Regions from separate parts of the Paraburkholderia acidisoli genome, predicted to be linked through region 1. Evidence: predicted binding sites of a transcription regulator. Region 1 holds the regulator's gene; each other region holds the start of a gene.
What was found. Region 1 encodes LexA, which represses DNA repair genes until DNA is damaged. Its sites were predicted from a motif close to ACTGTATNNNNATACAGT; they were not measured.
Positions count from the first base shown of each region.

Region 2: imuA (translesion DNA synthesis-associated protein ImuA) is a predicted target of LexA. The motif match lies at 3,288-3,305, and genes of this name have one in related genera.
Region 3: FAZ98_RS14565 (putative DNA modification/repair radical SAM protein) is a predicted target of LexA. The motif match lies at 2,069-2,086, and genes of this name have one in related genera.

Region 1 is NZ_CP046913.1:1,772,823-1,783,348, reverse strand. It holds gene FAZ98_RS07730 (ABC transporter permease) at 1-529, opposite strand, end outside; gene nodI (nodulation factor ABC transporter ATP-binding protein NodI) at 577-1,491, opposite strand; gene FAZ98_RS07720 (universal stress protein) at 1,785-2,255, shown strand; gene FAZ98_RS07715 (DUF2939 domain-containing protein) at 2,445-3,131, opposite strand; gene FAZ98_RS07710 (hypothetical protein) at 3,331-3,717, opposite strand; gene lexA (transcriptional repressor LexA) at 3,773-4,423, opposite strand; gene FAZ98_RS07700 (sulfate ABC transporter substrate-binding protein) at 4,696-5,751, shown strand; gene cysT (sulfate ABC transporter permease subunit CysT) at 5,898-6,809, shown strand; gene cysW (sulfate ABC transporter permease subunit CysW) at 6,806-7,795, shown strand; gene FAZ98_RS07685 (sulfate/molybdate ABC transporter ATP-binding protein) at 7,867-8,940, shown strand; gene FAZ98_RS07680 (CysB family HTH-type transcriptional regulator) at 9,036-9,965, shown strand; gene FAZ98_RS07675 (asparaginase) at 10,068-10,526, shown strand, end outside.
Region 2 is NZ_CP046913.1:2,055,860-2,066,385, forward strand. It holds gene FAZ98_RS08945 (error-prone DNA polymerase) at 1-729, opposite strand, end outside; gene FAZ98_RS08950 (Y-family DNA polymerase) at 760-2,406, opposite strand; gene imuA (translesion DNA synthesis-associated protein ImuA) at 2,324-3,172, opposite strand; gene FAZ98_RS08960 (hypothetical protein) at 3,450-3,638, shown strand; gene FAZ98_RS35935 (hypothetical protein) at 3,747-3,878, shown strand; tRNA gene FAZ98_RS08965 (tRNA-Pro) at 3,967-4,043, opposite strand; gene FAZ98_RS08970 (SixA phosphatase family protein) at 4,225-4,701, shown strand; gene FAZ98_RS08975 (GNAT family N-acetyltransferase) at 4,905-5,723, shown strand; gene ppx (exopolyphosphatase) at 5,849-7,450, opposite strand; gene ppk1 (polyphosphate kinase 1) at 7,665-9,728, shown strand; gene phoR (phosphate regulon sensor histidine kinase PhoR) at 9,842-10,526, opposite strand, start outside.
Region 3 is NZ_CP046914.1:48,518-59,043, reverse strand. It holds gene FAZ98_RS14575 (ATP-binding protein) at 1-1,270, shown strand, start outside; gene FAZ98_RS14570 (response regulator) at 1,327-1,950, shown strand; gene FAZ98_RS14565 (putative DNA modification/repair radical SAM protein) at 2,099-3,310, shown strand; gene FAZ98_RS14560 (UdgX family uracil-DNA binding protein) at 3,320-4,774, shown strand; gene FAZ98_RS14555 (MaoC/PaaZ C-terminal domain-containing protein) at 4,794-5,246, opposite strand; gene FAZ98_RS14550 (AMP-binding protein) at 5,264-6,895, opposite strand; gene FAZ98_RS14545 (ABC transporter ATP-binding protein) at 6,895-7,608, opposite strand; gene FAZ98_RS14540 (ABC transporter ATP-binding protein) at 7,605-8,399, opposite strand; gene FAZ98_RS14535 (branched-chain amino acid ABC transporter permease) at 8,396-9,295, opposite strand; gene FAZ98_RS14530 (branched-chain amino acid ABC transporter permease) at 9,311-10,183, opposite strand; gene FAZ98_RS14525 (ABC transporter substrate-binding protein) at 10,197-10,526, opposite strand, start outside.

The DNA of each region.
Region 1 (10,526 bases):
CGAAGGCGAGGCCCGCGAGCACGATCACGGGCAGCGCGAGCAGCATCGACGGAAAGCTCGCGTAGCCGAGCAACCCCGCCACGATCATGATGGCCGCGCCCGAGAGCACCGATTTGCTGGCGGCCCACACCACCTCGCCGAGTACGACGTCGCCCAGCGACAGCGGCGTGTGCATGATCGCTTCCCACGTGCGCTGCACGTGCATGCGTGAAAAGCCCGAGTACATCGACTCGAAGCTCGCCGACATCATCACCGACGACGACACCGTGCCCGCGGCGAGAAAGGCGATGTAGGACACGCCGTCCACATGGCCCACCATCAGGCCGAGCCCGAAACCCAGCCCGAACAGATAGATCATCGGATCGGCGAGATTGCCGAACATGGACGCGATCGCGAGCTTGCGCCAGACCAGATAATTGCGCCGCCAGACGGCGATCCAGTTGCTGGCGTTCGAAGGCAGCGCGGCGCGCGGTTCGCGGGCGGTCGCGTGGGCGGTGGGGCGAGAGACGTCGTGGGTGCGCGTTTGCATGGGTATCGTGCCGCTTCGGTCGTGCTTAGGTCGTGCCTCGGTCTGGTTCAGTCTTGCATCTCGCGGCCCGTGAGCCGCAGAAACACGTCCTCGAGATTCGCCGGGCGATGCAGATAACGCAGGTCCGAACGATGGCGCAGTCTGGCGTGGATGGGCGCCGGGTCGTCGACATAGCAAAAGAGCGTCTCGCCGCTAATTTCGGTGTGCTTGGCATCGGGCGCGAGTTCGTCGCGCAGCACGGCCGGCTCCGGACCGTAGACCTCGATCACGTCGCAACCGATCTCCGATTCGATCAGCGCTTTCGGCGCGCCCTCGGCGATCTTGCGGCCTTCTTCGATCACGCACACGCGATTGCACAGGCGCTCGGCTTCTTCCATGAAGTGCGTGGTGAGCAGGATGGTCTTGCCGCGCGCGAGCAGCGAGCGCAGCCGCTCCCAGATCAGATGGCGCGCCTGCGGGTCGAGGCCCGTGGTCGGTTCGTCCATCACGAGCACGTCGGGGTCGTTGACGAGCGCGCGCGCGAGCGTGAGCCGCCGGCGCATGCCGCCGGACAGCTCGCCCACGCGCGCGTCGGCCTTGCTTTCGAGGCGCGCGAATTCGAGCAGCGGCGCGACGAGATCGCGCGTCTCCCGCGCCGACAAACCGAAGTAACGGCCGAACACGAGCAGGTTTTCGCGGACCGTGAAGTCGGGGTCGAGATTGTCGAACTGCGGCACCACGCCCACGCGCGCCCGCGCATGACGCGCCCGCGCCGGCACCGGCTCGCCGCACAGGCTGATGCGTCCCGCGTCGGGTGCGACGATACCGAGCAGCATGCGCAGCGTCGTGGTCTTGCCCGCGCCGTTCGGGCCGAGCAAGCCGAAGCATTCGCCCGGTACGACATCGAACGAGAGACCGTTGACGACGGCGCGGTCCCCGTAGTGTTTGATGACCTGCTCGAATTCGATGGCGGCTGCGGACATAAACAGAGTGTGCGAAGGGCGGAACGCCGAGGCGGTCCATTCTAGTGCATCGCTGCGCCATGAGCGGGCGGCGCGCGAGACCCATCCAATGAAGATCCTGCGACGATGGCTGCGGCGATCAATGCCGCGGCAAACAATTTCCGCCGAGCAAGCGGCGTGCGTGACGCGGCGTTACAACACTGGCGGTTTTTTATGCTCACCTGGCGTTTTCCAACCCTTGCGTGCGACATTGCGGCGAACCATCATGAATACCGCACAGCCCGCATATATCGCGCGGGCGGGGAGAAAGGATCATGGCGAGCTACAAGAAAATTCTGCTCTGTTACGACGGCTCGCGCGAAGGCCGCAAGGCGCTGCGTTGTGGCGCCGATCTCGCGCTTGATCTGCAAGCGGAAACGCACTTGCTTTCGGTGGTGGACATGCGTTCGACCATCGCGCAAAGCGCCGGGCTGCTGACCGACGTGGCGTGCGGGCGCTTCGAGGAAACGGCGCGGGACATTCTGCAGGAAGGCGTGGAGTGGCTCACCGAACGCGGCGTGCGCGCGCAGGGGCATTTCGCGTTCGGCCATCCGATTGACGAGATCGCCAATCTCGCCAACGAGTTGAACGCGGATCTCGTGGTGGTGGGGCACCGTTGCCGCACCGGGCTGTCGCGCTGGTGGATGGGCGCGGGCAATACGCCGCTGCTCGATCGCGTGTCCTGCTCGATTCTGGTGGCGTGTTCCTCGGCCGCCGAAGACAAGCAGCAGCAAGCCGCTGCTTGATCGTTGGTGGATCGTTGGTTGATTGCCGCTTGACCTGTCGACTCTCGTCGATTCGGTGCGGGCATGCGCCGCGCGGTGCGGCGCATGCCTCAACGGCCGGGCGCATACGCAGTGAACTGCGCGACCGTGCGCCCTGACGAGGGCGCTCACTGGCGGCGCCTGGCCAGCGTGCTTCGTTAAGACGCTTCGTTACGGCGTATTCGCCGTATTCCCTTCGTTCAGCTCGACCGCCGCGAGCTTCCAGGAAAAGAGCCCATGACGCTGCAGAATGGCGGCATAGTGCTCGCCCGTCGTGCCGCGGTCCCACGTGAGCGCGAATTCATTGAGGCTGCGATAGCGCGCCGCCGTGACCGGACGTGATCCGGCCGCGGGTGGCGTTTGTGCTGCTTGCGGCGGCGCGGGCGGTGTGGCGGACGCGGGCACTGGCGGCGCGGGTGGCGCACCCGATTCGCCCAACTCGTTCGGCGCTTGCGGTGGCGGGGGCGCGGGATGTTCGCCGGGCTTGCCCGTGGGCGGCATGCCGTTGAGCAGGGCCGCCACGCCATCGGGCGTGGCATAGGCGTCCACTAGCGGCCCGATCAGTGCCGCGCCAATTACCGCGCCGAACAACAGTAGCGGATTACTGCTGTGCTGCGCGTGAATGCGCTGCTGCAACATGTCGCCCACTTGCTGCTTCAAGCTCATGCGCAACGCCGGGTAGTCGACGTATTCGTTGAGCGTGGCGGCGTCGCGTGCGTCGGCAGCCGCTTTCATGCGATTCGCGGCGATATACGGCGAAGCATAGCCATAGCCGATTACCGCGACCACGGCGATCACGGCAACGGTGATCGCAACGGGCTTCTTCCAGTTGGGCGGGTTCGTGCGGGATTCCGTCATAAGGTCAGCGTGAGGTTGCAATCACGGGTTGACCGCCGGAACGCGAAAACGATCCCGAAACCTGATTGAAGCCGCGCGAAAGCGCGAGAAACCGCCAGAACCTCCGCCAGAACCTGCGCCGGAATCCCGACGAAGCCGGACTGCACGGAATGCACACGAGGCACAGGCCGCAAACCGCGCGCCGACATCACGGCCAACCTTACTTTGCCAGCGCGGCCGGCAGATCGCTCGGCTGTTCGGCGATGCAACGGTCGATGGCGCGGCACACCGCGTCCACCGTGCCCACGAGAATCAGGCGCGAAGGGCCGTGATACACGCGTACCGGCGCGCGACGCGTGGGTTGTTCGACGTTGAGCGCGCTATTGAGCGAGACGCGCGCAAAAGCCGGTTGCGCCGAGGGCAGCGGCGGCAGGTCGGCGGCGCTGGTCGCCACGAGATCGGGCGTTTCGTCGATCTGGTCGAAGAGCGAGCCGTTGAGCGCGGCGGCCGTCGCGCGTACCTCGCGCGCCGCGCAAGATGCGATTCCGCGCAGGTGACGCAGGCGGCCGAATTGACGGAAGGGCAGCAGACGGGCAAGGCGTTCCATGACTCTCTCTCCAGACAGATTCCAGCGGATCGTTATCGAATCCCGCGGGCGATTTTCAGAATTCGGTAGGGCGAATCAGACCGACTGCGATGCCTTCGAGCGCGAATTCCGCGCTGCCGGCCTGGACAAAAATATTGTCGTAGTCGGGGTTTTCGGCGATCAGCTCGAGGCCGTTCGGACGGCGCTTGAGGCGCTTCACCGTGACGTCGTCGCCCAGACGGGCCACGATGATCTGGCCGTCTTTGGCTTCGGCCTTCTTCTGCACGGCCAGCAGGTCGCCGTCGAGAATGCCGGCGTCGCGCATGGACAGGCCGCGCACCTTCAGCAGGTAGTCGGGGCGGCTCGAAAAGAGCGCCGGGTCGCACATGTAGTTCTGCGAGATGTGCTCCTGCGCGAGGATCGGGCTACCCGCCGCCACGCGCCCGACCAGCGGCAGCGCCAGTTGCATGATGCTCGGGTGCGGCAGCGTGAATTGATGCGGCAGGTCGTCGGCCTGGGGCACGAGGCGGATGCCGCGCGAAGCGCCTGCCGCCAGTTCGATCACGCCTTTGCGCGCGAGGGCGCGCAGATGTTCCTCGGCCGAATTGGCCGAGCTGAAGCCCAGTTCCGCGGCGATCTCGGCGCGCGTGGGCGGGAAGCCCGTGCGCTCGATCGCCCGGCGGATCAGATCGAAAACCTGCTGTTGTCGTGCGGTGAGTTTGGTCATGGCGCCACTGTATGTTTAAACAGGTGACTGTATTTTTATACAGTACTCGCCGCTTTTCAAGTGTTACTTGAAGTTCTTCGTTTCGCCGCCGCTACAACAGCGCCGGAGGCGGTCCTGACAGACGAAATCGCGCTCTTGCAGCCAGATCGTCCGTCGCTTACCACTTTTGCGTATTAAAAAATGAATAAACATTATTTTTAATGATGTAAGCCTCTCGATAGACTGGCCTCCATCGTTAGCAGCAACCACACACGAGAACGGAGAACAGATAAATGGGCACCAATTCGGGGAAAGCGGGGCGCGCGAGCTGGCTGAAGTCGCTGGCGGCGAAACTGGTCATCGGCGTGGCGCCGCTGGTGGGCGTGGCGGCGATGGCGCCGGTGGCGGCGCACGCCGACACCGCGCTGCTCAACGTGTCGTACGACCCGACGCGCGAGTTCTATCAGGACATCAACGAGGCCTTTATCAAGCAGTGGAAGGCGAAGACCGGCGAAACGCTCACCATCAAGCAGTCGCACGGCGGTTCGGGCGCCCAGGCGCGCTCGGTGCTCGACGGCCTGCAGGCCGACGTCGTGACGCTCGCGCTGGCATGGGACATCGACGCGCTCGCCAACAAGGGTCTCGTCGCGAAGGACTGGCAAAAGCGCCTGCCCGACAACGCCTCGCCGTACACCTCGACCATCGTGTTTCTCGTGCGCAAGGGCAATCCGAAGCACATCAAGGACTGGGACGATCTGACAAAGCCGGGCGTCTCGATCGTCACGCCGAATCCGAAGACCTCGGGCGGCGCGCGCTGGAACTATCTCGCGGCGTGGGCCTACGCGCTGCATCAGCCGGGCGGCAACGAGCAGAAGGCCAAGGAGTTCGTGACGAAGCTCTACAAGAATGCAGGCGTGCTCGATTCGGGCGCGCGCGGCGCGACTACGAGCTTCGTGCAGCGCGATATCGGCGACGTGCTGATCGCCTGGGAAAACGAGGCGTTCCTCTCGATCAAGGAATTCGGTCCGGACAAGTTCGAGATCGTGGTGCCTTCGGTGAGCATTCTGGCGGAGCCGCCGGTTGCCGTGGTGGACAAGGTCGTCGACAAGAAGGGCACGCGCAAGGTCTCGGAAGCGTATCTGCAGTTCCTCTATAGCGAAGAAGGCCAGGAGATCGCCGCGAAGAACTTCTACCGTCCGCGTTCGAGCAAGGTGCCGGCCGCGCTCACGGCGAAGTTCCCGAAGCTCAAGCTGTACACGGTGGACGACACGTTCGGCGGCTGGACCAACGCGCAGAAGACGCATTTCGCGGATGGCGGTGTGTTCGACTCCATCTATCAGCCGCAATAACGTACGCAAAAGCAACGCAGTAACCGACGACGGCCGCGCAGATCGTAACGACGCGACCGCATCACCACGAAGCGCGCCCCCGGGCGCGCTTTTCGGCGCACCGATTCCATAAGAGAACGCGCGCAACCCATGTCTGGACGAAGAGCATGACGACGTTTCGATTACGCAAGCCCAGTGCGCTGCCGGGATTCGGCTTGACGCTCGGCATCACCGTGGCTTATTTGAGCCTCGTGGTGCTGATTCCGCTGGCCTCCACCTTCCTCAAGACGGCCACGCTCGACTGGAGCCAGTTCGTGCGCGCGGTGTGGTCGCCGCGCGTGATCGCGTCGTACCGGCTCACCTTCTTCTCCGCGTTCGGCGGCGCGCTCATCAACGCGGTGTTCGGCTTTCTGCTCGCGTGGGTGCTGGTGCGCTACACGTTCCCGTTCAAGCGCATCGTGGATGCGCTCGTCGATCTGCCGTTCGCGTTGCCCACGTCCGTGGCCGGTATCTCGCTCGCGGCCGTGTATGCGGGCAACGGCTGGATCGGCCAGTATCTGCAGCCGCTCGGGCTGAAGATCGCGTTCACGCCGCTCGGCGTGCTCGTGGCGCTCACGTTCATTGGCCTGCCGTTCGTCGTGCGCACGGTGCAGCCGGTGCTCGAAGAGTTCGAGCGCGAGCAGGAAGAAGCGGCCGCGTGTCTCGGCGCCTCGCGCTGGCTCGTGTTTCGCCGCGTGATCCTGCCCGCCGCGCTGCCCGCACTGCTCACGGGTTTCGCGCTCGCGTTCGCGCGCGCGCTGGGCGAATACGGCTCGGTGATCTTCATTGCCGGCAACGTGCCGATGAAGTCGGAAATCACCTCGCTGCTCATCATCACCAAGCTCGAACAATACGACTACGCAGGCGCGACGGCGCTGGCCGTGGTCATGCTCTGCGTGTCGTTCGTCATGCTCCTCATCATCAACACGCTGCAGTGGTATCTGCAACGCCGCACGAGCCGCGGCATCACGGGCGCGGGCGCGCCGCACGCCGCCGCCACGACCGCGAGCGGCGCGGCACTCGGCGGAGGTGCGCAATGAGCCCGTCCGCACAACGCAACGCCGGCCGCTCCTCCGCCGGGCGCCCGAACCCCGTCACGGAAGCCGCGTGGGTGCGCTGGTTCCTGACCGGCATCGCGCTCGCGTTTCTCGCGCTGTTTCTGGTGGTGCCGCTCGTGGCCGTGTTCTGGCAGGCGTTGAGCAAGGGCATCGGTTTCTATTTCGAATCGCTCGCCGACCCCGACGCGCTTTCGGCCATCAAGCTCACGCTGATCACGGCGGCGATCGCGGTGCCGCTCAATCTCGTGTTCGGTCTCGTCGCCTCGTGGACGATCGCCAAATTCGAGTTTCGCGGCAAGGCGCTGCTGACCACGCTGATCGACCTGCCGTTCTCGGTCTCGCCGGTGATTTCGGGCCTCATCTACGTGCTGATGTTCGGCGCGCAGGGCTGGATCGGACCGTGGCTCGAAGACCATAACGTGCAGATCATCTTCGCGGTGCCCGGCATCGTGCTCGCGACCATTTTCGTGACGTTCCCGTTCGTCGCGCGCGAACTGATTCCGCTGATGCAGGCGCAAGGCAGCGACGAGGAAGAAGCCGCGCACGTGCTGGGCGCCTCGGGCTGGCAGATGTTCAGGCGCGTGACGCTGCCCAACATCCGCTGGGGCTTGCTGTACGGCGTGATTCTCTGCAACGCGCGCGCGATGGGCGAGTTCGGCGCGGTGTCGGTGGTTTCGGGCCACATTCGCGGCCAGACCGACACGATGCCGCTGCACGTCGAAATCCTCTACAACGAATACAACTTCGCGGCCGCGTTCGCCGTGGCCTCGCTGCTCGCGCTGCTCGCGCTCGTGACGCTCGGCCTGAAGCTGCTCGCGGAACGGCACATGTCGAACGAGGTGCGCGACGCCGACGCGGTGCCCGCGCATCTCGGTCCGCCATCGGCGCAAACCGCGCAGGCCGCGTCGGCGGCACAGGCACAAACCGGTTCGCGACAAGGCGTGGCACGCCAATCGTCGCTGCAATGAGCATTCATGGGTTTCGTCGTGTGACGGCGCTCGAGCGCCCGCGCGAAACCCGCACAGGAGAGCTGTAAATCATGGGCATTACCGTCAGCAATCTGCAAAAGCGCTTCGGCGACTTCACCGCGCTCGACAACGTGTCGCTCGACTTTCCGCCGGGCGAACTCGTCGCGCTGCTCGGGCCTTCGGGCTGCGGCAAGACCACGCTGTTGCGCGTGATCGCCGGCCTCGAATACGCCGACGCGGGCCAGGTCGTGCTGCAAGGCCAGGACGTGGGCGAAGTGGGCGCGCGCGAGCGTCAGGTCGGGTTCGTGTTCCAGCATTACGCGCTGTTCCGTCACATGACGGTGTTCGAGAACGTGGCGTTCGGCCTGCGCGTGAAGCCGCGCAACGAGCGGCCTTCGGAAGCCGTGATCCGCGAAAAGGTGCATGAACTGCTCAAGCTCGTGCAACTCGACTGGCTCGCGCAGCGCTATCCGTCCGAACTCTCGGGCGGCCAGCGTCAGCGTATCGCGCTGGCGCGCGCGCTGGCCGTGGAGCCGAAAGTGCTGCTGCTCGACGAGCCGTTCGGCGCGCTCGACGCCAAGGTGCGCAAGGAACTGCGTTCGTGGCTGCGCCGCCTGCACGACGATCTGCATATTTCGACGATCTTCGTTACGCACGATCAGGAAGAAGCGCTCGAAGTGGCCGACCGCATCGTCGTGATGAATCACGGGCACGTGGAGCAGGTGGGCAGCCCGCAGGATGTCTACGATCACCCGCAAACGGCGTTCGTCTACGAATTCCTCGGCGCGGCGAACCGGCTGCGCGGGCGCGTGGAGTCGAGCGGTTTCGTCGCCGATGGCGCGGCGCAGGCGATCACGGTGCAGGCGGGCTTCGAAGGTCCGGCGCTCGCCTATGTGCGTCCGCACGATCTCCTGCTGCATCGTCAGGACTCGGCGGGCGCGGAGCATCGCGACGGCATCGTCGTGGACGTACGGCGCGTGGTGACGCTCGGCGGCTCGGTGCGCGTGGAACTCGAAAGCCGCACGGGCGGCGCGCTCGAAGCCGAACTCGACCGCGACGCGTGGCGCGCGCTCGGCGTGGCCGTGGGCGAGGGCGTGACGGCCGTGCCGCGCGGTCTGCGCGTGTTTCCGGCGCACGGCGCCTGAGGCTCGCGCAAGCACGTCAGCGCCTGGCATCGGCACATCGACATCGACATATCGACACATAACGAAAAACGGTCCGCAGTCTCGGAGAGAAGACCATGAATTTTCAGCAATTGCGTTTTGTCCGCGAAGCCGTGCGGCAGAACATGAACCTGACCGAAGTGGCGAACGTGCTGTACACGTCGCAGTCGGGCGTCTCGAAGCAGATCAAGGATCTGGAAGACGAACTGGGCGTGGATATTTTCATCCGCCGCGGCAAGCGCCTCACGGGCCTCACGGAGCCGGGCAAGGCCGTGCATCAGCTGATCGAGCGCATGCTGCTCGACGCGGAAAACCTGCGCCGCGTGGCGCGCCAGTTCGCCGATCAGGACAGCGGTCACCTCGTGGTCGCGACCACGCACACGCAGGCGCGCTACGCGCTGCCGAAGGTCGTGCACCAGTTCCGCGAGGTATTTCCGAAGGTGCATCTGGCGCTGCGCCAGGGCAATCCGCAGCAGATCGCGCAGATGATCATCAACGGCGAGGCCGATATCGGCATCTCGACCGAAGCGCTCGACCGTTTCCCCGACATCGTGACGTTCCCGTGCTACTCGTGGCATCACGTGGTGGTCGTGCCGAAGACGCATCCGCTCGTCGACCGCGAAAACCTCACGCTCGAAGACGTCGCGGAATACCCGATCATCACCTATGACCAGGACTTCACGGGCCGCTCGCATATCGACCAGGCGTTCGCGAAAGTGGGCGTGGTGCCCGACGTCGTGCTGACCGCCATCGACGCGGACGTCATCAAGACCTACGTCGAACTGGGCATGGGCGTGGGCGTGGTCGCGGCCATGGCTTACGACCCGAAACGCGACAGCGAACTCGTCGCGCTCGACACGCAACATCTGTTCGAGGCGAGCACGACGCGCGTGGGCTTGCGCAAGGGCGCGTTCCTGCGCCAGTACGCGTACAAGCTGATCGAGATGTTCGCGCCGCAACTCACCGAGGCACAGATCGCGAGCCAGTTGCGCGAGACCACGGTCTGACGCGTTTTACGCGGCCCTGCCGCCGCTGGCCGGACGTCGGCGGGACTTCCTATGCCATCCGGCCAGGTGGCGGCGCGCGGCGAATCGCTTAAAATCGCCGCCATGACTACCTCTCTTTCCCCTTCCTCCGCCGGCGCTTCGGGCCGGTTGCCGCGTATCGCCGTGCTTGCCACGGGCGGCACCATCGCGGGTTCCGCCCCCGACGCCACGAACACGGCCGGCTACCAGGCCGGCGTGATCGGCGTGGCGCAACTGCTCGCGGCCGTGCCGGGGCTCGACGCCATCGCCGCGATTCACGCCGAGCAGGTCGCGAGCATCGACAGCAAGGACATGTCGCTCGCGCTCTGGAGCACGCTCGCGCAGCGCGTGAACGCGTTGCTCGCCAGCGACGACATCGACGGCGTGGTGATCACCCACGGCACCGACACGCTCGAAGAAACCGCCTACTTCCTGCAGTTGTGCGTGAAAAGCGCCAAGCCCTGCGTGCTCACGGCGGCCATGCGGCCCGCTTCGGCGCTTTCGGCCGACGGCCCGCTCAACCTGCTCAATGCCGTGACGCTC
Region 2 (10,526 bases), 280 kb from region 1:
GACAAGCGGCAAACCGCTTTCCTGCGAGACGTGGCGCAGCACGTCGAGCTGCATCTCGTCGTTGCCCGTGTACCAGAGTTCGAGCGCGAGCCACGCGCGCTCGGCCGCGAAGCCCGCGAGCCAATGCGCGGCGCGCAAGGTCTGCGCGAGCGTGGCCGCGCGCTGCGGCACGAGCAGCAGCACGCAATCGCGCAAATACTTCAGATGTTCGGAGCCCGCCTCGGGCGCGGTGAAATCGGCGGGATGCAGAAGGTAACTGCCCTTCGCTGCGCGCGATCGCGCGAGCGTGATGAGTTCGCAGAGATTGCCGTAGCCTTCGCGATTGCTGGCGAGCGCAACGAGCGTGCAGAACGGCGCGCCGTGTTCATCGACGAGATTCAGTTCGCTGCCGATCAGCAGATGCAGCGCAGGCTGAAACGGCGCGGGCGCCTCGCCGCCGAGCAAACGCGCGGCACGCGCGGCTTCCTCGTGGGCTTTCTTGCGCGGCGCGTCGTGCTCGTTGAGCGCGCTCCAGGCGCGCACGACGCCCGCGAGCGAGCACTCGTCGGTGATCGCGAGCGCGCGATAGCCGTGCTCGATCGCCTGCTCGACCAGTTCGCGCGGACGCGAGGCGCCGCGCAGGAACGAGAAGTTGGTCAGGCAGTGCAGCTCCGCGTAGTCGGGCAGCCCGGCGGGAAACTGGGCGGGAAACTGCGCGGACGACGATGCACCCGTCGCGTCATTCGACATGATCTTGCTGATACGAAAAAACGGGAGGCGCTAACCGAAGAGCCCCTGCAGATACCACTGGCCGCCAACGCGCTCGCGATACAGCCAGAACATGCGGCCCTGATCGTCGGCGGCGACGTAATAGTCGCGCTCGACGCTCTCGCCGTCCCACCAGCCCGATTCGATGCGCTCCGTGCGCGTGAGCGTCTTGAGCGGACGCCGGTAGATCGGCCGGTCGCCGCGCATGGCGAGCTTGAGCGGCTTTTCGAGCAGCCACGCCGGACGCGGTTGCGCGGGCAAGGGCACCTCGGGCAGATCGAAGGCGCTTTGCACGGGCGCGCTGGCGGCGTCCTGCGGCGCGTCATGCGGCGTCTTTTTCGGGCGACGCGGCTTTGCCGCGCTCTTCGCCTTGCCCGCGCGCCACGGCCGCGCCGACATTGCCTGTTCCGGCCGATGATCGTCTTCGACGAACAACTGCAAGACGTTCTGCTCGCCGAGCCGCGCGCCGATGCGCTCGAACAGCTGGCCGAGCGAGGCTTCCGCGGCTTCTGCCATGGGGAACAAGGTTTCGGTGGGCGCGGCGTAGTCGCTCACGTCCGCGGCGAAGAGCGCGAGCCCGATCACGGGCGCGGCCAGTTCGGTCTGGTTCAGGCGCTCGCGCAGCAGCCACAGCAGATGCTCGGCGTCGCGCGAAGGCGCGGCCCATGCGATGGCGAGACTCGACGTGCGCGGCGCGTGACGCGAAGCGAGTTCGTGTTCGAGACGCAGCTCGAAGCCCGCAAGCGCCGCATGCTGCGCGGCGAGCCAGCCGGCCAGTTGCATCACCAGACGGCGCGCGGCGAACAGCAACGCCTCGGCGCTCTCCACGCGCGCCTGCAATTCGAGCGACGCCTGGAACGACGGCGGCGCCTCGAACCAGACACGCGGATCGGGCGCCTCGCCGCGCGCCTGCGCAAGCCACGCGAGCACGCCGTCGCCGAAACGCCGCACGATGCCGTCGCGCGGCAGGCGCCGCAAGTCGCCGAGCGTCGCGCATCCGATCTGCGTGAGCGCGTGCTCGTGCTGCGCGGCGAACGGCGCGAGTGTGACCGGCAGCGCGTCCAGCACGCGCGCGAGCGTGCTCTCCTTGAGCACGTGCCAGCGGCGCGAGGCGCGCGCGGCGTGCGCCTGCGCGAGCGTCCACGCGCCCCACGCCGTGGGCGCGCAGGCAATGCGCGCGACGTGGCCGCAACTTTCGACGGTGGCCGCGACTTTGGCGAGCAACGCGCGCACGCCGCCGAAGAGCCGCAGCCCCGAGCCCACTTCGAGCAGCACCGTATGGGATTGCAGCGCTTGTGCCTTTTGCGCCGCTGACGTTGCTTGCGCCGACGCCGATGGCGCCACGAGCGACACCTTCGGCGTGTACGCGAGCAGGGCCAGCGCGAGCGCTTCGAACGCGCGGGTCTCGCGCGCCGGGTCGGCTTCGAGCAGCACGAGCCCCGGCGCGAGCGCCAACGCGTGCGAGCGCGCGCTGCCCGCGTGCACGCCGAGACGCAGCGCATCGAGATCGGCGATCAGGATGCGCGTGTGATCGGCGAGCGCATGGCAGCGCGGCGGCGCGTTGCCGTCCGCCTGTTCAGACGCGGGCGACGGGCACGGCAGCGGCGGCTTCACGGCCTCCAGCGGCAACAACGGCAAGGTGACGGCGATCCACAGCATGATTGACCCCGGGCCACGGCATGACGACCGATGCTGCGTCCGGCTGGGGCAGCATGGCGTCCTGCAACGGCAGTGTGATGACGAGTGGTTGCGCGGGCGGCGGCCCGCGACGCTTGAAAATGTCGACGGATAACGCGGCGAGCTGCATCCATTGACGCCGGTTCAGGGCGTCGTCGCCCGATGGCGCGACCGGCGTGCAAACCATGCGCAACGGCGCCGGCGACGACTGATTGCGCGCGGCGGGCGGACGCACGAGAAACGCGAGCGCCTGCGAATCCTGTGCGGCGACCTGCAAACGCCGCACGGCGTCGGCGCGCGCCTTCGGCTGCCAGAGCAGCACCGCGCCGATCCCTTCCTGCTTGAGCGCCTGTTCGGCGACCCAACCCGCGTCCTTCTCGCTCGCGCGCACCCAGATCACGCGTTCGAGCGCGACTCCCCACGCCTTGAGCGCACGGGCGTACGGCTGCCATGGCGGCGCGACGAGCACCACGTGCCGCCCGGTCTGCGCCGTGAGCGTGCGCAACGCGGGCGCCACGAGCCGCATTTCCCCGACGCCGCCCTGCTCCACCAGCAATTCCGTCAGGCTGCCCGCCGGCCAGCCGGCGCCGGGCAACTGCGCGTCGAGCATGGCGTGGCCGCTCGGCACCGAACGCTCGCTCGCGTGCGCGAGCTGATCGCCCTGCCAGACGCGGCTTTGCAGCCGCGGCGGCAAGTGCGCGGCAAGCTGCGCCGTGGTCGGCAAATTGAGTGGAAGCGCTGCGGCCATGATTCGGAACGGGCGATTTGCATCGGGTCAGGAAACGGTGTTGGATCGACGGCAATACGCTCCCCTGCCCGGCGTCAAAAACGGGGCATGGAGGCGGCGAAACGTCGATCTTCGTCCTGTATATTTATACAGTATTTTATGGGATGAGGGGAAGGCCCGAGGTGGGGTTTGGACGGCGGAGATTGGCCTGCTGCGGCGGGCATTAGCCGAAAAAATGGAGATGGCGATTCTCAAGCACGGCTGAGAATGGAGCAGAATCCGTATAAAAATCAAGAACTTGGCAACAAACTTCGCTGCGGCTCGCCAGGCCGGCAAGGCACCCGGCCCCAAGCTGGTCGCGGCCCGCTACCGGCGCGCGGCCGCCAGGCTGGAGGTCACGTTCGACAACGGCGTCGCGCTCTGCGTACCGGTCGCGCTGATCCAGGAATTCGCGCGGCTCGCGAGTCCCCCCTCGGCGGCGGATTGATCGGCAATCGAAATCTGAAGCGGCGGCTACGATCTGCATTTCCCGCGCATCGACGTATTCGTCAACGGCACGGCGTTGCTCGCGGGCATACTCGGTACGAAGGCGTGGATGGGCATGCTGGCGCGCAATCTGGGCGCGAGGCGCTCGGCGGCCAAGGCCAGTGCGGCGCGGGAAAACGGCAAGAAAGGCGGCCGGCCGAGGAAGGCGGTGGCGGTGCCGGTGGATCCTCAAACCGCGTGAACAAGCGCGCCGAGAAACGACACGTTTCAAGACGACGCGGAGAACGAAAAAGGGGTTACGCGCCGAAGCGTGTAACCCCTTCAATTCGTGGTCGGAGCGATAGGATTCGAACCTACGACCCTCTGATCCCAAATCAGATGCGCTACCAGGCTGCGCTACGCTCCGACGAATCCGCGATTGTATCGGCTAAGCCTATCGTCCGTCAAATCCTGTTGCGCGCAACGGGAAAGCCCATCATCCGAACCCAGGCAAACCCACCTTGCCGCCCTCGCCTCACCCATGCACCATGGCGACAGCCCGCGGCACGCGCCTTGCCGCAGCCTGTCGACCCACCCAGGAGACGCCGATGCAACTCATTCTCTGGCGCCACGCCGAAGCCGAAGACATCGCCGCGAGCGATCTCGCCCGCCAACTCACCACGCGCGGACGCAAGCAGGCGCAAAACGTCGCCCGCTGGCTGCGCGCGCGCCTGCCCGACGACGCCGTGATCCTCGCGAGCCCGGCCGCGCGCACCATGCAGACCGCCGAGGCGCTCACGGACCAATACCGCGTCGTGCGCGAACTGGCGCCCGACGCCAGCGTGGACGCCGTGCTCACCGCCGCTGGCTGGCCCGAAGGCATCGCGCCCGCCGTGGTCGTGGTCGGCCACCAGCCCACGCTCGGCGAAGTGGCCGCGCATCTGCTCGACGCGGGCACGGACAAGGCCGCCCGCCCGCGCGGTTGGGCCGTGAAAAAAGCCGGCGTGTTGTGGATCGCGAGCCGCGAGCGACTCGGCGACGACCACGCGGTGTTGCACGCCGCCATCACTCCCGAACTCGTCTGAGGCCGTCGCGCCGCGCCCGTTCCCCCCCATTCCAGCCGATCCCGCCCCGCCCTTTCCCTTGCTGCACCGGGCTCCTCGCATGCCCGGTGCTTCCCGCTGGCTTACACGGCGTCATCGAATCGTCATTGCGTTGCCATGTAACCGTAACCGCGTCTTACTACATTGGCCGCAAAAGTTCCGTTACCTTTCGACCAGGACGCCCCATGCGAGATCTGCCGATGCCTCCCCTGCCGTTCGCCTCGACGATGTTCGAGTCGCACCGGCGACTGCCGCGCGCCGAAGAAACGGTCACCGCGCAGCATCGCCTGCAGGTGACGTGGGCTCGCAGCGACGAGGAGCTGCGTGAAGCGCAGCGCCTGCGCTACCGCGTGTTCGCCGAAGAGATGGGCGCGCGCCTCACGGGCCCCGCCGGCCTCGACGTCGACGCGTTCGACGCCTACTGCGATCACCTGATCGTGCGCGACCTCGACACGCTCAAGGTGGTGGGCACGTATCGCGTGCTGCCGCCGCACCAGGCCGCGCGTATCGGCCGCCTCTACGCCGAAAGCGAATTCGACGTGTCGCGCCTCGCGCATCTGCGCCCGAAGATGGTCGAAGTGGGCCGCTCGTGCGTGCACCCCGACTATCGCAGCGGCTCGGTCATCATGTCGCTGTGGGGCGGTCTCGGCGCCTACATGAAGCAGAACGGCTACGAAACGATGCTCGGCTGCGCGAGCGTCGCGATGGCCGACGGCGGCCACTACGCGGCCAACCTGTACGCCTCGCTCGACGCGAACGCGCTGACCGATCCCGAGTACCGCGCGTTCCCGCACACGCCGCTGCCCGTCGACGAACTGCGTACGGGCGGCTCCGCCGTGCCGCCGCCGCTCATCAAGGGCTATCTGCGCCTCGGCGCGAAAATTTGCGGCGCGCCCGCCTGGGACCCCGATTTCAATACCGCCGACTTCCTCACGCTGTTCCGTCTTTCGGAAATCAACGAGCGTTATGCGCGGCATTTTCTCGGCGACGGCATCGCGCGCTAAAAATCCGTCACGCATAAAATCCACAAAAACCCGGCTCGATTTTGCGAGCCGGGTTTTTATTGATGCCGATTAAAGGCCGGACGAACACGCCAAAACAGCGCGTTCAATCCCGGCGCATTCCTCGCTCATTCTTCCGTATAAACCACGCGATACGGAATGCCGACCTTGCCCCACTCCGCCGCTTCCTGCACGAGGTTGTAGTCGGTGAGCGGATTGTTCTGCACCCACGCGTTCGGCAGCAGCACCTCGTAGCCCTCGCCTTCCTGCTCGACCTGGATGTGCGGCAGGCCGACGTCGGCGCGGCGGCGGCTCAGGAGCGCCGCGAGGCGCAGGCAGAACAGCAGCGGCCATTCCACGTCGCGCGTTTGCGAAAGCTTGCCGAGCTTGCCCACGTGGCCGAGCACGAGCGCCGCGAGGCGCGCCTGGTCGGTGCGCGAGAAGCCCGGCATGTCGGCGTTGCTGGTGATGTACGCCGAATGCTTGTGATACGCGCTATGCGAAATCGACAGACCGATCTCGTGCAGCGACGCGGCCCACGTGAGGAACATGCGGTTCTCTTCGCGGCGCTCTTCGTCAGGTTCGTCGAACTGGTCGTAGAACTTCACGGCGAGTTCGGCGATACGGCCCGCCTGCGCGCGATCCACGCCATAGCGGCGCATGAAGCCCTCCACCGTGACCGTGCGCATGTCCTCGTGCTGCGAACGGCCCAGCAGGTCGTACAGCACGCCCAGACGCAGCGCGCCGTCGGTCGTGTCGACGTAATCGATGCCCAGTTCGTCGAACACCGCGATCATGATCGACAGACCGCCCGCGAGCACCGGCACGCGGTCGGGCTTGAGCGCGACGAGCTTGAGACGGTTGACGTTCTCGGCCTTGATGAGCGCGCGCTTCAGACGCTCCAGGCCGCCGCGCGAGATGCCGTGCGTGATGCCCGGATCGTTGAAGCCGTTGGCCTCGACGAGTTCCGCGAGCGCGCGCGCCGTGCCCGACGAGCCGATCGCCTGGTCCCAGCCGGTCTTGCGGTAGTCGGCGGAAATGATCTGAATTTCGCGCGAGGCGGCGAGTTCGGCCTGGCGCATCGTGTATTCGTCGACGTTGCCCGAGGGGAAGAACTGGCGGCTATGGCTCACGCAGCCGATATAGAGGCTCTCCATGCGGATCGGCGTGTAGTGCGCGCCGATGATGAATTCCGTCGAGCCGCCGCCGATATCGACCACGAAGCGCTTGCCCGCGCTCGCCGGCACCGAATGCGCGGCGCCCGCGTAGATCAGGCGCGCTTCTTCGCGCCCCGCGATCACTTCGATCGGGAAGCCGAGTGCCGCTTCGGCCTCTGCAAGAAACTCGCCAGCGTTCTTGGCGACGCGCAGCGTGTTGGTCGCCACGGCGCGCACCTGGTCGGGATGAAAGTCGCGCAGCCGTTCGCCGAAGCGTTTGAGCGCGTCCCAGCCGCGCACCTGCGAGGCGCGGTCCAGCAGTTTGTCCTTCGAAAGACCGGCCGCGAGCCGGACGGGCTCGCGCAGCGCGTCCACCGGATAGATCTGGCTACCGGCGTCGGTTTCCTCGACGCGGCCGACGATCAGGCGAAAGCTGTTCGAGCCGAGATCGACGGCGGCGAGCAATTGAGGGTTGGTGACCATCGAGGGGGCGGGCTCCATGCGTGCAAATACTGACGAGCGCGCGGCCATGCGGGCTTGCTGCGCCGCGGCCGCGCTGTCCAAAAGCGTCATTTTAAGCGTACCCGACTTCACGATGGCGCTCCTCGCGGTTGTCGCACACACAGTTACTTTCGTCCACTGTGCATGATCGCGATACCCGTTTAAGATTTCGTGAAAGTGCGGCGTCGATTTTATGACACGCTGAATGTCACAATAAAGTCATATTACTGTGAGAATTTCCGAGCGTCCGTTCGAATCATCCCCCGAAATTCCCTTTTCATTACCGATGTCCATCCGCTACCCCTTACTGAATCGCGAGCTGGGCATTCTGGGATTCAATGAGCGCGTGCTTGCACAGGCGTCCGATCCCGCTGTTCCCTTGTTGGAGCGTCTGCGCTTCATCTGCATTACCAGCAGCAACCTTGACGAATTCTTCGAAGTGCGCATGGCCGGCCTTCAGGAGCAGATGCGCGACAATCCCGGCGTGCTCTCGCCCGACGGCATGTCGCTGCAACACGTGTACGACCTCGTGGTCGAGCGCGCGCAGCGCCTCGTGCATCGTCAGTACCGCATGCTGCACGACACCGTCCTGCCCGCGCTCGAGCAGGAAGGCATCTACTTTCACGGCACCGACGCCTGGAACGAGGCCCAGACCGCCTGGGCGCGCAATTACTTCTTCGACGAACTGCTGCCGGTGCTCACCCCCATCGGCCTCGATCCCGCGCATCCGTTCCCGCGCGTGCTCAACAAGAGCCTGAACTTCGTCGTCGAGCTCGAAGGCAAGGACGCCTTCGGCCGCCAGGCCGTCATGGGCATCGTGCAGGCGCCGCGCGCGCTGCCGCGCCTCGTGCGCATGCCGCAGGAGCTGTCGGGCTTCCAGCACGGCTTCGTGCTGCTCGGCTCGCTGCTGCAGCGCTTCGTGGGCGAGCTGTTCCCGAGCCTCGTCGTGCGTAGCTGCAACCAGTTCCGCATCACGCGTAACAGCGAACTGTTCGTCGACGAAGACGAGATCACGAATCTGCGCGTGGCGCTGCAGGGCGAACTCCCCGCGCGCCACCTCGGCAACGCGGTGCGCCTCGAAGTGTCGGCGGAGACGCCGCTGCATCTCGTGCAACGCCTGCTCGACGAAAGCGGTCTCAAGAGCAAGGACTGCTATTACGTCGACGGCCCGGTGAATCTCGTGCGTCTCATGCAGTTGCCCGAGATGGTCGATCGCCCCGACCTCAAGTTCGTGCCGCACGTGCCCGCGATCCCGCAGCGCATCGCCGCGACCACCAACATGTTCGACGTGATCGATCACGGCGACGTGCTGCTGCATCATCCGTACGAAAGCTTCCAGCCCGTGCTGGAACTGCTGCTGCAGGCCGCCAACGACCCCAACGTCGTCGCCATCAAGCAGACCATCTACCGCACCGGCACCGACTCGCCGCTCATGGACGCGCTCATGCAGGCCGCGCGCAACGGCAAGGAAGTGACGGTGGTCGTGGAGCTGCTCGCGCGCTTCGACGAAGAGACCAACATCAACTGGGCCTCGCAGCTCGAAGCCGTGGGCGCGCACGTGGTGTACGGCGTGGTGGGCCACAAGTGCCACGCCAAGATGATGCTGATCGTGCGCCGCGTGCCCGTGAACGGCCGCATGGTGCTGCGCCGCTATGTGCACCTCGGCACCGGCAACTATCACCCGCGCACGGCGCGCCTCTACACCGACTTCGGCCTCATGACCGCCGAGCCGAAGATGTGCGAGGACGTGCATCACGTGTTCCAGCAGCTCACCGGCATTGGCGGCGAACTGCAGCTGCACGAAATGTGGCAGTCGCCGTTCACGCTGCACCCGAAGCTGATCGAGTCGATTCGCGCCGAAGCCGAGGCCGCGCGCCAGGGCAAGAAGGCGCGCATCGTCGCGAAGATGAACGCGCTGCTCGAACCCACGGTGATCGACGAGCTGTACGAGGCCTCGCAGGCGGGCGTGAAGATCGACCTCATCATTCGTGGCGTGTGCGCGCTGCAGCCGGGCGTGCCGGGGCTGTCGCAGAACATCACGGTGCGTTCGATCGTCGGGCGCTTCCTCGAGCACCATCGCATCTACTACTTCTACGCGGGCGGCAAGGAAGACGTGTATCTCTCCAGCGCCGACTGGATGGACCGCAACCTGTTCCGCCGCGTCGAAGTCGCGTTCCCGATCCACGACCGGCGCCTCAAGCGGCGCGTGATCGCGGAAGGCCTCTCGACCTTCATCGGCGACAACCAGGCCGCGTGGCTCATGCAAAGCGACGGCCATTACCGCCGCCGCCGCGCGGGCAAGGCCGTGCGCAACGCGCAGATGAGCCTGCTGACGAAGTTCTGTCCGTGAGTGCGTGACGCTCGTTCGAGCGTCGCCGATGCAAAAAAGCCGCTTCGAACGAAGCGGCTTTTTTTATCGCCGTGCTTATTGCGGTCTTCCGCGCCGTGACAGCGGCGCGCGCATCAAACCGGCGCCGGCTGCCGGCGCGTCGTGCGCGCCGTGGGAAAGCGCACGGTGAAGGTGCTGCCGCGCCCTTCCTCGCTCTTCACTTCGAGCGCGGCGTCGTGGCGTTGCAGCACGTGCTTGACGATGGCGAGACCGAGGCCCGTGCCGCCCGTGTCGCGCGAGCGGCTGCGATCGACGCGATAAAAACGCTCGGTCAAGCGCGGAATGTCGGAGGCCGGAATGCCGAGGCCGCTGTCCGTGACCGAAAACACCGCGCCGCCCTGCTCCGCGCGCCACGACAGATGCACCGTGCCGCCATCGGGCGTGTAGCGCACGGCGTTGGTCGCGAGATTGCCCAGCGCGCTCAGGATCTCGGTTTCCGAGCCGGTCACGCTCAGGCTGTCGTCGATGTCGGCCGTGATGCGATGGTGGCCGCCCGAGAGCGTTTCGGCGTCTTCGCGCACGTGGCCGAGCACCGCGCGCATGTCGATCATCTGGTCGCCCGGCGAGCGTCCCTCGCCTTCGAGCTTCGCGAGCACCAGCAGGTCGGTGACGATGTGGCGCATGCGCGAAGCCTGCTGCTCCATCATCTCCAGATAGCGGTTGCGCTCGGTTTCCGAGAGCGGAATCTCGCGCATCGTTTCGAGAAAGCCCGAGAGCACCGTGATCGGCGTCTTGAGTTCGTGCGAGACGTTGGCGACG
Region 3 (10,526 bases), on a different replicon from region 1:
GCAGGACATCAAGCGTCTCGACGCGAGCGTGGCCCCGCTGGAAGCCGCGTATCGCGAGCACGGCAGCTGGGCGTTCCTGCGCGCGAACCGCCATGTCTGGCATCAGCTGATGCTGCCCAATCCGCGCACCTCGCTCGTGGACAGCAACTTTCCGCCGCCGCCCATCGCCGACCTCGTGGGCGCGAACCTGCGCTTTTCGCTGCTCGATGCGAACGGCGCGTATCTCTCGGGCAACCGCGAGATCGCCGCGGGCGCGCCGCGCCGGCCGGTGGTCGTCGACGGCAAAACGGTGGGCTGGCTCGTGATCGTGCCCGTGCAGGAAGTCACGGAAGCCGGCGACCTGCGGTTGCAACGCACGCAGCGCGACGCCAGCTGGGCGCTTGCGGTGGCGGCCATGCTCACGGCCGTGATGATCTCGCTCTGGATCGCGCGCGCGCTCGGCCTGCCCTTGCAGCGCATCGCGCGCGCGACGCACGTGCTCGCGGGCGGCGACTTTCAGGCGCGCATTCCCGTGGTGTCGGCGGGCGAACTGGGGCAACTCGAGGCGGACTTCAACAACCTCGCGCAAACGCTCGAACGCAACGAGCGCGTGCGCGCCGCGCTATTCGCCGATATTTCGCACGAGCTGCGCACGCCGCTCGCGGTCATTCGCGGCGAAGTGGAGGCGCTCGAAGTGGGCGTGCGCGAAATGTCGACGGAAGCCATGCGCTCGCTCTCCACCGAGGTCGCGCGCCTGAATCGTCTCGTGGACGATCTGTACCAGCTCTCGCTTTCGGACGTGGGCGCGTTGCGCTATCACTTCGGTCTCGTCGACGTCGCCGAAGCCATGGAAGAAGTGTTGAGCACGATCCGGCGGCCGCTTGCCGAGGCGCGCATCGCGCTGACCACCGACCTTCCCGGCGAACCGTGCTGGGTGCACGGCGACGAGCGGCGCCTGCAGCAAGTGTTCTTCAATATCTTCCAGAACGTCTTGCGCTACGTGCCCGAAGGCGCGGCGGTGCAGGTTCGCATCCGCCAGGACGCCGCGCGCATTCATATCGACATTCTGGACAGCGGCCCCGGCGTGCCGGACACGGCCCATGCCGCGCTGTTCGACCGCTTCTATCGCGTGGAAGGCTCGCGCAGCCGCTCCACGGGCGGCGCGGGGCTCGGCTTGCCGATCTGCAAGAGCATCATGGAAGCGCACCGGGGCGCCATTTCCGCCGCCCGGGCGCCGCAAGGCGGACTCTGGATCGCCATCCAACTCCCTTGCCCCGAGGAGACGCCGTGAGCGCGAACGATCCCACCGCCGAAATCCTGCTGGTCGAGGACGAGCCGAAACTCGCCATGCTGATGACCGACTTCCTGCGTTCGGCGGGTTTCTCCACGCGCTGGGTGCGCAACGGACTCGACGTGGAAAAGGCGGTGGCGGAACGCATGCCGAACATGATCGTGCTCGACCTGATGCTGCCGGGCCGCGACGGCCGCGATATCTGCCGCGACCTGCGCGCGTACAGCGACGTGCCCATCATCATGGTGACCGCGCAGGTGGAGGAAGTGGACCGGCTGCTAGGCCTCGAACTGGGCGCGGACGATTACATCTGCAAGCCGTTCAGTCTGCTCGAACTGGTGGCGCGCGTGAAAACCATTCTGCGGCGCGTGCGCGCGGATGCGCGGGCCGAGAGCAGCCCGCTGCAATTGAACGAGGCGGCGTTGAGCGTGACGTATCACGGCGTTGCGGTGGAATTCACGCCCATCGAGTTTCGGTTGCTCGCCACGCTGGCGAGCCGGCCGGCGCAGATTTTTTCGCGCAATGCGTTGATGGACCGCCTCTATACGGACGGCCGTATCGTGGACGATCGAACTATCGACAGTCATGTGCGCAAGATACGCCGCAAGCTCGAAGCGATCGCGCCGAACGAGGAACTGGTGCAATCGGTTTATGGCGCGGGATTCCGCCTGAATGTCTAGCGGCTAGCGGCGCGCGGCTAGCGGCGCGCGGCGAGCGGAAGAACCGGACGTTTCCCGCGATTCCACCCCAAAATCCCTCGCATTTTCCGCTTGCACTCGCTGAGCGCCCACGTAGAATACTGTATAGATATACAGTATTGGTGCCAAAGTGGAACTGCAACAAAAGCTCGAGATTCTGGCTGACGCGGCGAAATACGACTCTTCGTGCGCCAGCAGCGGCGCGCCCAAACGCGGTTCACGCGGCGTTTCGGGGCTGGGCGCGAGCACCGGCGCGGGCATCTGCCACAGCTTCACGCCAGACGGGCGCTGCGTGTCGCTCCTCAAGATCCTGCTCACCAACTTTTGCCTGTACGACTGCCAGTACTGCGTGAACCGGCGCTCGAGCAATGTGCCGCGCGCGCGCTTCACGCCCGAGGAAGTGGTCGACCTCACGCTCGACTTTTACCGGCGCAATTACATCGACGGCCTGTTTCTGAGTTCGGGCGTGATCCAGTCGTCCAACTACACGATGGAACAATTGGTGCGCGTGGCGCAGTCGCTGCGCGAAGACCATCAATTCCGCGGGTATCTGCATCTCAAGACCATTCCCGACGCCGACCCCGAGCTCATTGCGCAAGCCGGACGCTATGCGGACCGTCTGAGCGTGAATATCGAATTGCCAACCGACGGCGGTCTCGCGCGCCTCGCGCCCGAAAAGAACGTGCGCACCATCAAGCTGGCGATGGGAACGATCCGGCTCGGTCAGGAAGAAGCGCAGGCCGAAACGAAGGCGCCGCCCTTCACGCCGGCCGGGCAAAGCACGCAAATGATCGTTGGCGCCGACCCCACGAACGACCGCACCATCCTGCAAACGGCCGAATCGCTCTACAGCGCGTTCAAGCTCAAGCGCGTCTATTACTCGGCGTTCAGCCCCATCCCCGACAGTCCGTCCGCCTTGCCCGCGCAGGCGCCGCCGCTGCTGCGCGAACACCGGCTGTATCAAGCCGACTTCCTGTTGCGCGGCTACGGCTTCAATGCAAACGAACTGTTCGAAAACAGCGGCGACCTCGCGCTCGAAATCGACCCGAAGCTCGCGTGGGCGCTGGCGCATCGCGAACATTTTCCGGTCGACCTCAACCGCGCGCCGCTGCGCATGATCGCGCGCGTGCCCGGCATCGGCATGCGTAACGCCAAACGTCTCGTGGAACTGCGGCGTACGCGGCGCGTCCGTTACGACGATCTCGTGCGCCTGCGCTGCCCCATGGACAAGATCCGCCCGTTCGTGGTGACGCAGGATTATCGCGCGGCCCAGCAAGATGCCTCGTCCGAGCAACTGCGCCGCGCGCTCACGCCACCGCCGGTGCAACTCGCGTTGTTGTGAGGCCGGTTCATGCGCACGATCGTGATCGAAGATCGCTTTGCCGCGTGGCGCGCGGCCTCGCTGGCGGCGCTCGCGGAAGACCTCCGGCCGGAGTCGATTCAATGGCGCCTCGCGGAGACCGGAGCGCCACAGCAGCAAGCATCGCTCGACTACACGCCGGATTCGCGCAGTCCCGCCGCGGCATCGCCTCGCATGGCCGAAGTGCAGGTGTCGAAGGAACTCGCCGCCTTGCTCAAAGACGCCGCGTCGTTTCGCGACCCGGAGCGTTGGGCGTTTTTGTACAAGGTGCTGTGGCGCTGGCATCACGGCGACCGCTCGGTGGCATCGGCCGCCGATATCGACGGCTCTCGCCTGTATCGCATGGCCAAAAGCGTGCGCCGCGCGCAGCACGACATGATCGCCTATGTGCGCTTTCGCAAGCAGCGCGACACCCAGGCCGTGCCCGAATACGTGGCGTGGTACGAGCCCGACCACGACGTGCTCGAATGGGCGGCGGAGCATTTCGCGCAGCGCATGGGCCGATCTTCGTGGCTCATCACCACACCTCGCGGCGCCGCGTTCTGGGACGGCGGCGCATTGCATCTGGACGCACGCGGCGCGTTGCCGGGCGATCACCGCTACGACTCCGAAGACGAGGCCGAGGCGCTGTGGATCGCGTACTACCGCAGCACCTTCAACCCGGCGCGCTTGAACGAAGAAGCGCTGGAGCAGCATATGCCGGTGCGTTTCTGGAAGGGCTTGCCTGAGGCCCACCTGATTCCCGGCATGATCAGCGAAGCCAGAAGCGGCGCGCGGCGGCTCGCCCAGGCAAGCGGTGTGGGCTCGCTGGACGGCAAGGTGATCGCGGTCGAGGCCGAGACGGCGCAACCCGTTCGCGAACCACCCTCTTCGCTGGACGCTTGCCGGCGTTGCGACTTGTGGCGTCACGCCACGCAGGCGGTGAGCGGCGTGGGACCCGCCCGTGCGCGAATCATGTTGCTCGGCGAACAACCGGGCGATCAGGAAGACCTGAGCGGGCAACCGTTCGTCGGACCGGCGGGGCAACTGCTCAGCGTTGCCATCGAGCGAGCGGGCTTGTCGCGCGAGCAGGTTTATCTGACCAATGCCGTGAAGCATTTCAAGTGGGAGCCGCGCGGCAAACGCCGGTTGCACAAAACGCCGGCGCAGCGCGAGGTCGAAGCGTGCTACTACTGGCTCGAACGCGAACTGAACGCGGTGCGGCCCGCCGTGATCGTGGCGCTCGGCGCAACGGCGCTCACCGCCTTGCTGCGCGAGAAGGTCAGCCTGCGCGACTACGTGAGCGCGCCGTTCGAGATCCATGGCGGCTGGGCCGTCGCCACCTGGCATCCTTCGTTCGCATTGCGCCAGCAGGACGAGAGCGCGCGCGACACCGTGCTCGGCGACATCACGCGCGCGCTCGTCCGCGCGCGAGCATTGGCGAACCCGACTCCATCGCCCGGCTGAACACCGTGCCGAAAAGGGCTTACGCCGCGCCGCGCTTCTTGATCAGCATGTCGCTGATCCCGTCCTGCACGATTTCGTCGCGCTGATTGAGCATCACGAAGCGGCGCGTGAGCTTGCCCGCGCGTTCGCTCTTGCCGCCGTCGAGTGCGAGAATGTCGAGCCGCAACCGCAAGGTGTCGTTGACGAAGATCGGCGTGACGAACTTCCAGTCGTTCAGCGACATCATCGCGATCACGCTGTCGTGAAAGATACCCAGCTGATGCAGCATGCCAGTGGCCACGGCAATGCCCAGGGTGCCATGCACCACGCGTTGCTTGAAGCGCGTTTTGCCCGCGAATTCGGCGTCGGCGTGAATCGGGTTCCAGTCGCCGGACAGCATCGAAAACAGCGTGAGATCGCTTTCCGTGATCGTGCGGCCGCCGCTTTCGAACGTCTGGCCCACGTGAAAATCCTCGAAGTACAGCGAAGTCATGTCAGTCTCCCCCATCGTCAAACGGTTTCGCCTTGCACGCGCTCGACCGCCATGTCGCGCAGCCGCGCGCGCTGGATCTTCACGCCGTTCGAACTTTGCGTGACCGGGAACGCGTCGACGAACCACACGCGCGCGGGCACCTTGAACGCCGCCATGCGCCCGGCCAGCGCGTGACGCACGCTTTCGGCGTTCAAGCCCGGTTGCGCGGCGGCGATCACGAATGCGACCGCGCGCTGCTGCCCGTCGATCTCGACCGCGACGATCTGCGCGTCGTCGACGCCCTCGATCGCCTTGATCTCGTCCTCGATCTCGACCGGGCTCACGAGAAAGCCCGCGAGCCGGATCGCGTCGCCCTTGCGCGTCTGATACACGAAGCTGCCGTCTTCGCGCAGAAAGCCGATGTCGCCGGTGCGGAAAAAGCCGTCGGGCGTGAGGGCTTCGGCGGTCGCATCCGCGTTGTCGAGGTAGTGCAGAAAATTGCCCGGCGCGGCAATTTCGATCTCGCCGCTTTCGCCGTGCGGCAACAGCTTGCCGCTTTCGATGTCGCGAATGCGGATCGTGGCGAGTTCGCCCGCTGCCGGATAGCCGCCGCCTTCGATGCGCGTGTCGAACGGCATGTCGATCTTCTGGCACGAAAAGAGCGCCTGCACTTCGCTCGAGCCGTACAGCCCGGTGAGCGGCATGCCGCGCGTTTGCGCGTAGGCGGCGAAGCTCGCCAGCCCCGGCTGGAACGCCGCGAAGCCGAACACGCGCGCGGACGGAAACGGCCGCTCGCCCTCGCCCGCTTCGAGCAGACGCCGATACATCTCGTCGCTGCCGAAGGTGTGCGTCACGCGATGCGCCTGCACCAGCCGCGCCGCTTCCCGCGCGTCGAACGTGTCGATCAGGACGACCGGCGCGCCGCCGGCGAACGCCGCGAGCGCGCCGTTCAAACCGAATACGCCGCAGAACGGCAGCGCCGCGAGCATGACCGCGTCGTGCGCGTCGAAGCCGTAGGCGCGCGCGGCGCGCTGGCTGTGACCCGTGATCGTGCGCTGGGGATGCACCACGAGCTTCGGCGCCTTCGTCGTGCCCGAGGTCGTGAAGAGGATCAGCGGCGCCTCGGCGGTTTCGCCCGGGCGGCGCCTGCGCGGCGCGGTCGCCGGTTCGAACGCGCAATGCACCACCGGTTTGCCGATGAGCGCTTCCGGCGTGCTCGCGTCCGCGTCGATCACCGCGATCTTGCGCAGCGACGCGACCGCGTGAGCATCGATGCCGGCCAGTTCCGCCGGAAAATCGATCTTGCGGAAATTCGGCTGAAACACCAGCAGCTTCGCTTGCGACTTGCCCAGAATGTGTTCGAGTTCCGCGCGCCGATACCGCGTGTTGACGGCCACGACCGTCGCGCCAATGCGCGCCGCGCCGAACAGCAGCGCGAGCCATTCGATGCGGTTCACGAGCCACACGGCCACGCGATCGCCCGCGCCAATCCCGTGTTCCTCGAGCCAGCGCGCGGCGCCTTCGGCGAGCGCGTCGAATTGCGCGTAGCTGAGCGTGGCGCCGCCGTCGACGAAGGCGGTGCGCGTGGCATGCGCCGCGAGATGATCGGCAAGCAGCGTGTTCAGCGTGGCGACCGGTGCCGGGGCAACCTCAGTGGAAGAGTCGGACATCAGTAAAGCTCCATCAGTTTCGCATTGGTATCGAGTTCGCCCGGCAGCGCCTCGCGGATCAGCGAGCCGGACTTCATCACCACGACGCGGTCGCTGACCTTGAGCGCTTCGCGCACGTTCTGTTCGACGAGCAGGATCGACATGCGGGTGTCCTGCTGCAACTGGCGGATCGGGCCGAGCAGATCCTGGAACAGCTTGGGCGCGAGACCGATCGACGGTTCGTCCATCAGCAGGCAGCGCGGCCGCGACAGCAACGCGCGGCCGATCGACACCATCTGCTGCTGGCCGCCCGAGAGCGACCCCGCGCGCTGTTTGTAGAAGCGCTTGATGTCGGGCAGCACGGCCATGACCCAGTCGAGCCGCGCCGCGTGTTCGGCAGGCGGCACGTCGGCGGACCAGAGGCCAAGCTTCAGCACTTCTTCGACAGAAAGACTCGGAAACACGCCACGCCCTTCCGGCACGAGCGCGATGCCCGCCGCCGTGGAAGCGCGCACGCTCTGCCGCTCGCGCTTCGCGCCGTCGACGAACACCTCGCCGCCGCTTTGCGCCATCAGGCCGAACAGCGTTTTCACGAGCGTCGATTTACCGGCGCCGTTATGGCCGAGCAGGCACAGTACTTCGTTCTCGCGCAAGGTCATGTCGATGCCGTTGAGCACCGCGCGGCCGCCGTAACCGGCCGTCAGCGCGCGCGTTTGCAGGATCGGTGCGCTCATGCGGTCTCCCCGAAATAGATCGATGCGAGCCGTGCATCGGCGAGCACGTCTTGCGGCGCGCCTTCGGCAAGCAGGCGCCCTTGATCGAGGAACGCCACGCGGTCGGACACGTTCGACACCACGTCGAGGTTGTGCTCGATGATGCAGACCGTCACGCCCTCTTTCACCTGCGCGCGCAGCAGCGCGACGAAGCGCTCGTACGAGCGCGGATCGAGACCCGACGCGGGTTCGTCGAGCAGCCAGATCTTCGCGTTGCTCGCGATCAGCCGCGCCACCGAGAGAAACTTGCGCTCGGCGTAGGCGAGATCGATGGCGCGCGCCTCAGCGAGAGACTGCAAGTGCGTGGTGTCGAGAATCGCGCGCACTTTCTCGTCGCGCGCGTCGCGTGCGCCGCGCCCGCCCGGTTGCCACAACCACGAGCTTTGTTCCATCGCGGTCAAGATGTTCTCGCGCACCGTCATCTGCGAAAACAGGCGCAAGTCCTGAAACGTGCGGCCAACGCCCGCGCGCGCGATACGCCACGGCTCGCGGCCCGCGATCGACTCGCCGCGCAACAGCACGTCGCCGGTACTCGGCTTCAGATGGCCGGTGATGAGATTGAACAGCGTGGTCTTGCCCGCGCCGTTCGGGCCGATCAGTGTGGTCACGATGCCGCCGCGCAGCGAGAGCGATACGTCCGACACCGCCTGCAAGCCGCCGAAGCGCTTGCCCAGTTGACGCACTTCGAGCAGCACCGGCTGCGTGGCCGCATCCTGCGCGGGAGACACATCGGCAAGCGGGGTCGTGCTCATTGCGCGCCTCCTTTCACCGTACGTTGCCGCTTGCCCGCGCCGACGATCCCGCCCGGCCGGTAGATCATCAGGAGCACCATCACGAGGCCGTAGACCGCCTGCTGCACGAGGCCGACTTCCGCCTGCGGCAGACCCGGCACGAAGCTCAGCGCGGCGGGCAGCAGCATCAGCAGCGCCGCGCCGATCAGCGGACCGAACAGCGAGCCGGTGCCGCCGATGATGACCATCGCCATCAGCAACACGGAAAGATCGAGCGTGAAGCCTTCGACGTTGATGAAGCTGAGATAGAACGTGTAGACCACGCCCGCCGTCGCGGCGAGCGCGGCCGACACCACCACGGAGAGCGTCTTGATCGCCTTCACGTTCTTGCCGAGCGCGAGCGCCGCCGACTCGCTGTCGCGGATCGCCTGCAGATTGCGGCCGAAGCTCGAACGCACCAGCAGCCACAACACCACGCCCACCAGCGCGAGAAACGCGACCGCGAGCAGGAAGAAGCCGTTCGAGGTGTCGATGGCGTGACCGAACACCGTGGGCGACGGAATGTTGGTGATCCCGCCAAGGCCGCCCGTGACCGAGCGCCATTCGGAAAACACGGTCACGCCGAGCATCTGCAAGCCGAGCGAGGCCGCCACGAAATACTCGCCGCGCACGCGCAACGCGGGCAACGCGAGCGCGAGCGACAACGCGCCCGAGAGCGCCATCGACGCAATCGCGCAGACGAACACGTCGGGCGTCACGTGCATCGAGACGACCGCCGCCGTATACGCGCCAACGCCGAAAAACACCGCATGCGCGAGCGAAAAAATGCCCGCGTAACCCATCAGGAAATTGAGCGTCATCGCGAGGATCGCGTTCACGCAGACGAGCACCGCGAGATTCTGCAAATAAGCCAGCATGGAAGCGCCCTCGCGTCAGTGAACCAGCGCGCGTCCGAAGAAGCCGGACGGACGGAACAGGATGAACAGGAACAGCACGACGAACACCACGGCTTCGCTCCATTGCGAGCTGAACCACGCGAGCGCGAGACTTTCCGCGAGGCCGAGCAGCAGACCCGCGCACGCGGCGCCGCGCAGACTGCCCACCCCGCCCACGATGGTCGCGGCGAGGCTGATGAGCATCACGTGGCTGCCCGCCGCCGGGTTCAGCCCCGCGCTCGCGCCGGACAGAATGGCCGCGGGCACGACCGCGAGCGAACCGAGTGCGAAGGCGACTTGCGACAACCGCTGCGGCGACATGCCGAACGCGCGCACGAGTTCGGGGCTATCGGCGAGCGCGCGCAACGCAATGCCGGTCTGACTGCGCGAAAGAAACGTGGAGAGCGCCATGAAGCCGACGATGGCCGTGACCACCGCGATGCCCGCGAGCGGCGAAACGTAAAGCCCGCTCGCGACTTCGACGCCCTTGGACAACGGCGAAGGAATCGCCACGAAGCCGCGCCCGAAGAAGAAGGCGATCAGGTTCTGCACCACGATGCCCACGCCGAACGCGCCCGCGAACAGCGTGAAGAACGAGTTCTCGTGACGCTTGATCGGCTGATACACGAGCCGGTCGAGCAGCACGCCGAACGCCACCGTCACCAGCGCCGCGATCACCAGCGCGACATACCAGGGCCAATGCAGCTTCGCGTAAATCTCGTAGAAGCCGTAGCCGGCGACCATGAACGCCGCGCCATGCGCGAAGTGGAAGATGCGCGTCGCGCCGAAAATGAGCGAGAAACCGCCGGCGGTCAGCGCATAGAGCGCGCCGAGCTGAATGCCGTTGACGAGCAGTTGAATGAAGAGCATGCGGTCGCCTCCGTTACTGCGTGGTCGACACGACCGTGCCGCCCGCGCCGTCGATCTCGTTGATCTGGATGGGCGCGCGCACGGTGCCGTTGGCATCGAACGAGACGCTGCCGCCCACGAGATCGAAATGCTGCATGGCATTGCGGGCCGCGAGCAGATTCGCGCCCGTCACCGGCTCGCCCTGCGCCTCGAGTCTGGCCGCGAGCATCGCGAAGAGACGCACCGCGTTGTAGTAGTTCGCCGCGTATGCCGTTGGCTTGCGGCCGTACTTCGCGCGGTAGTCGGCCACGAAACGCTGTGTCAGCTTGTCCGGCGCGTTCCAGTCGAAACGCTGCGTGGTGTA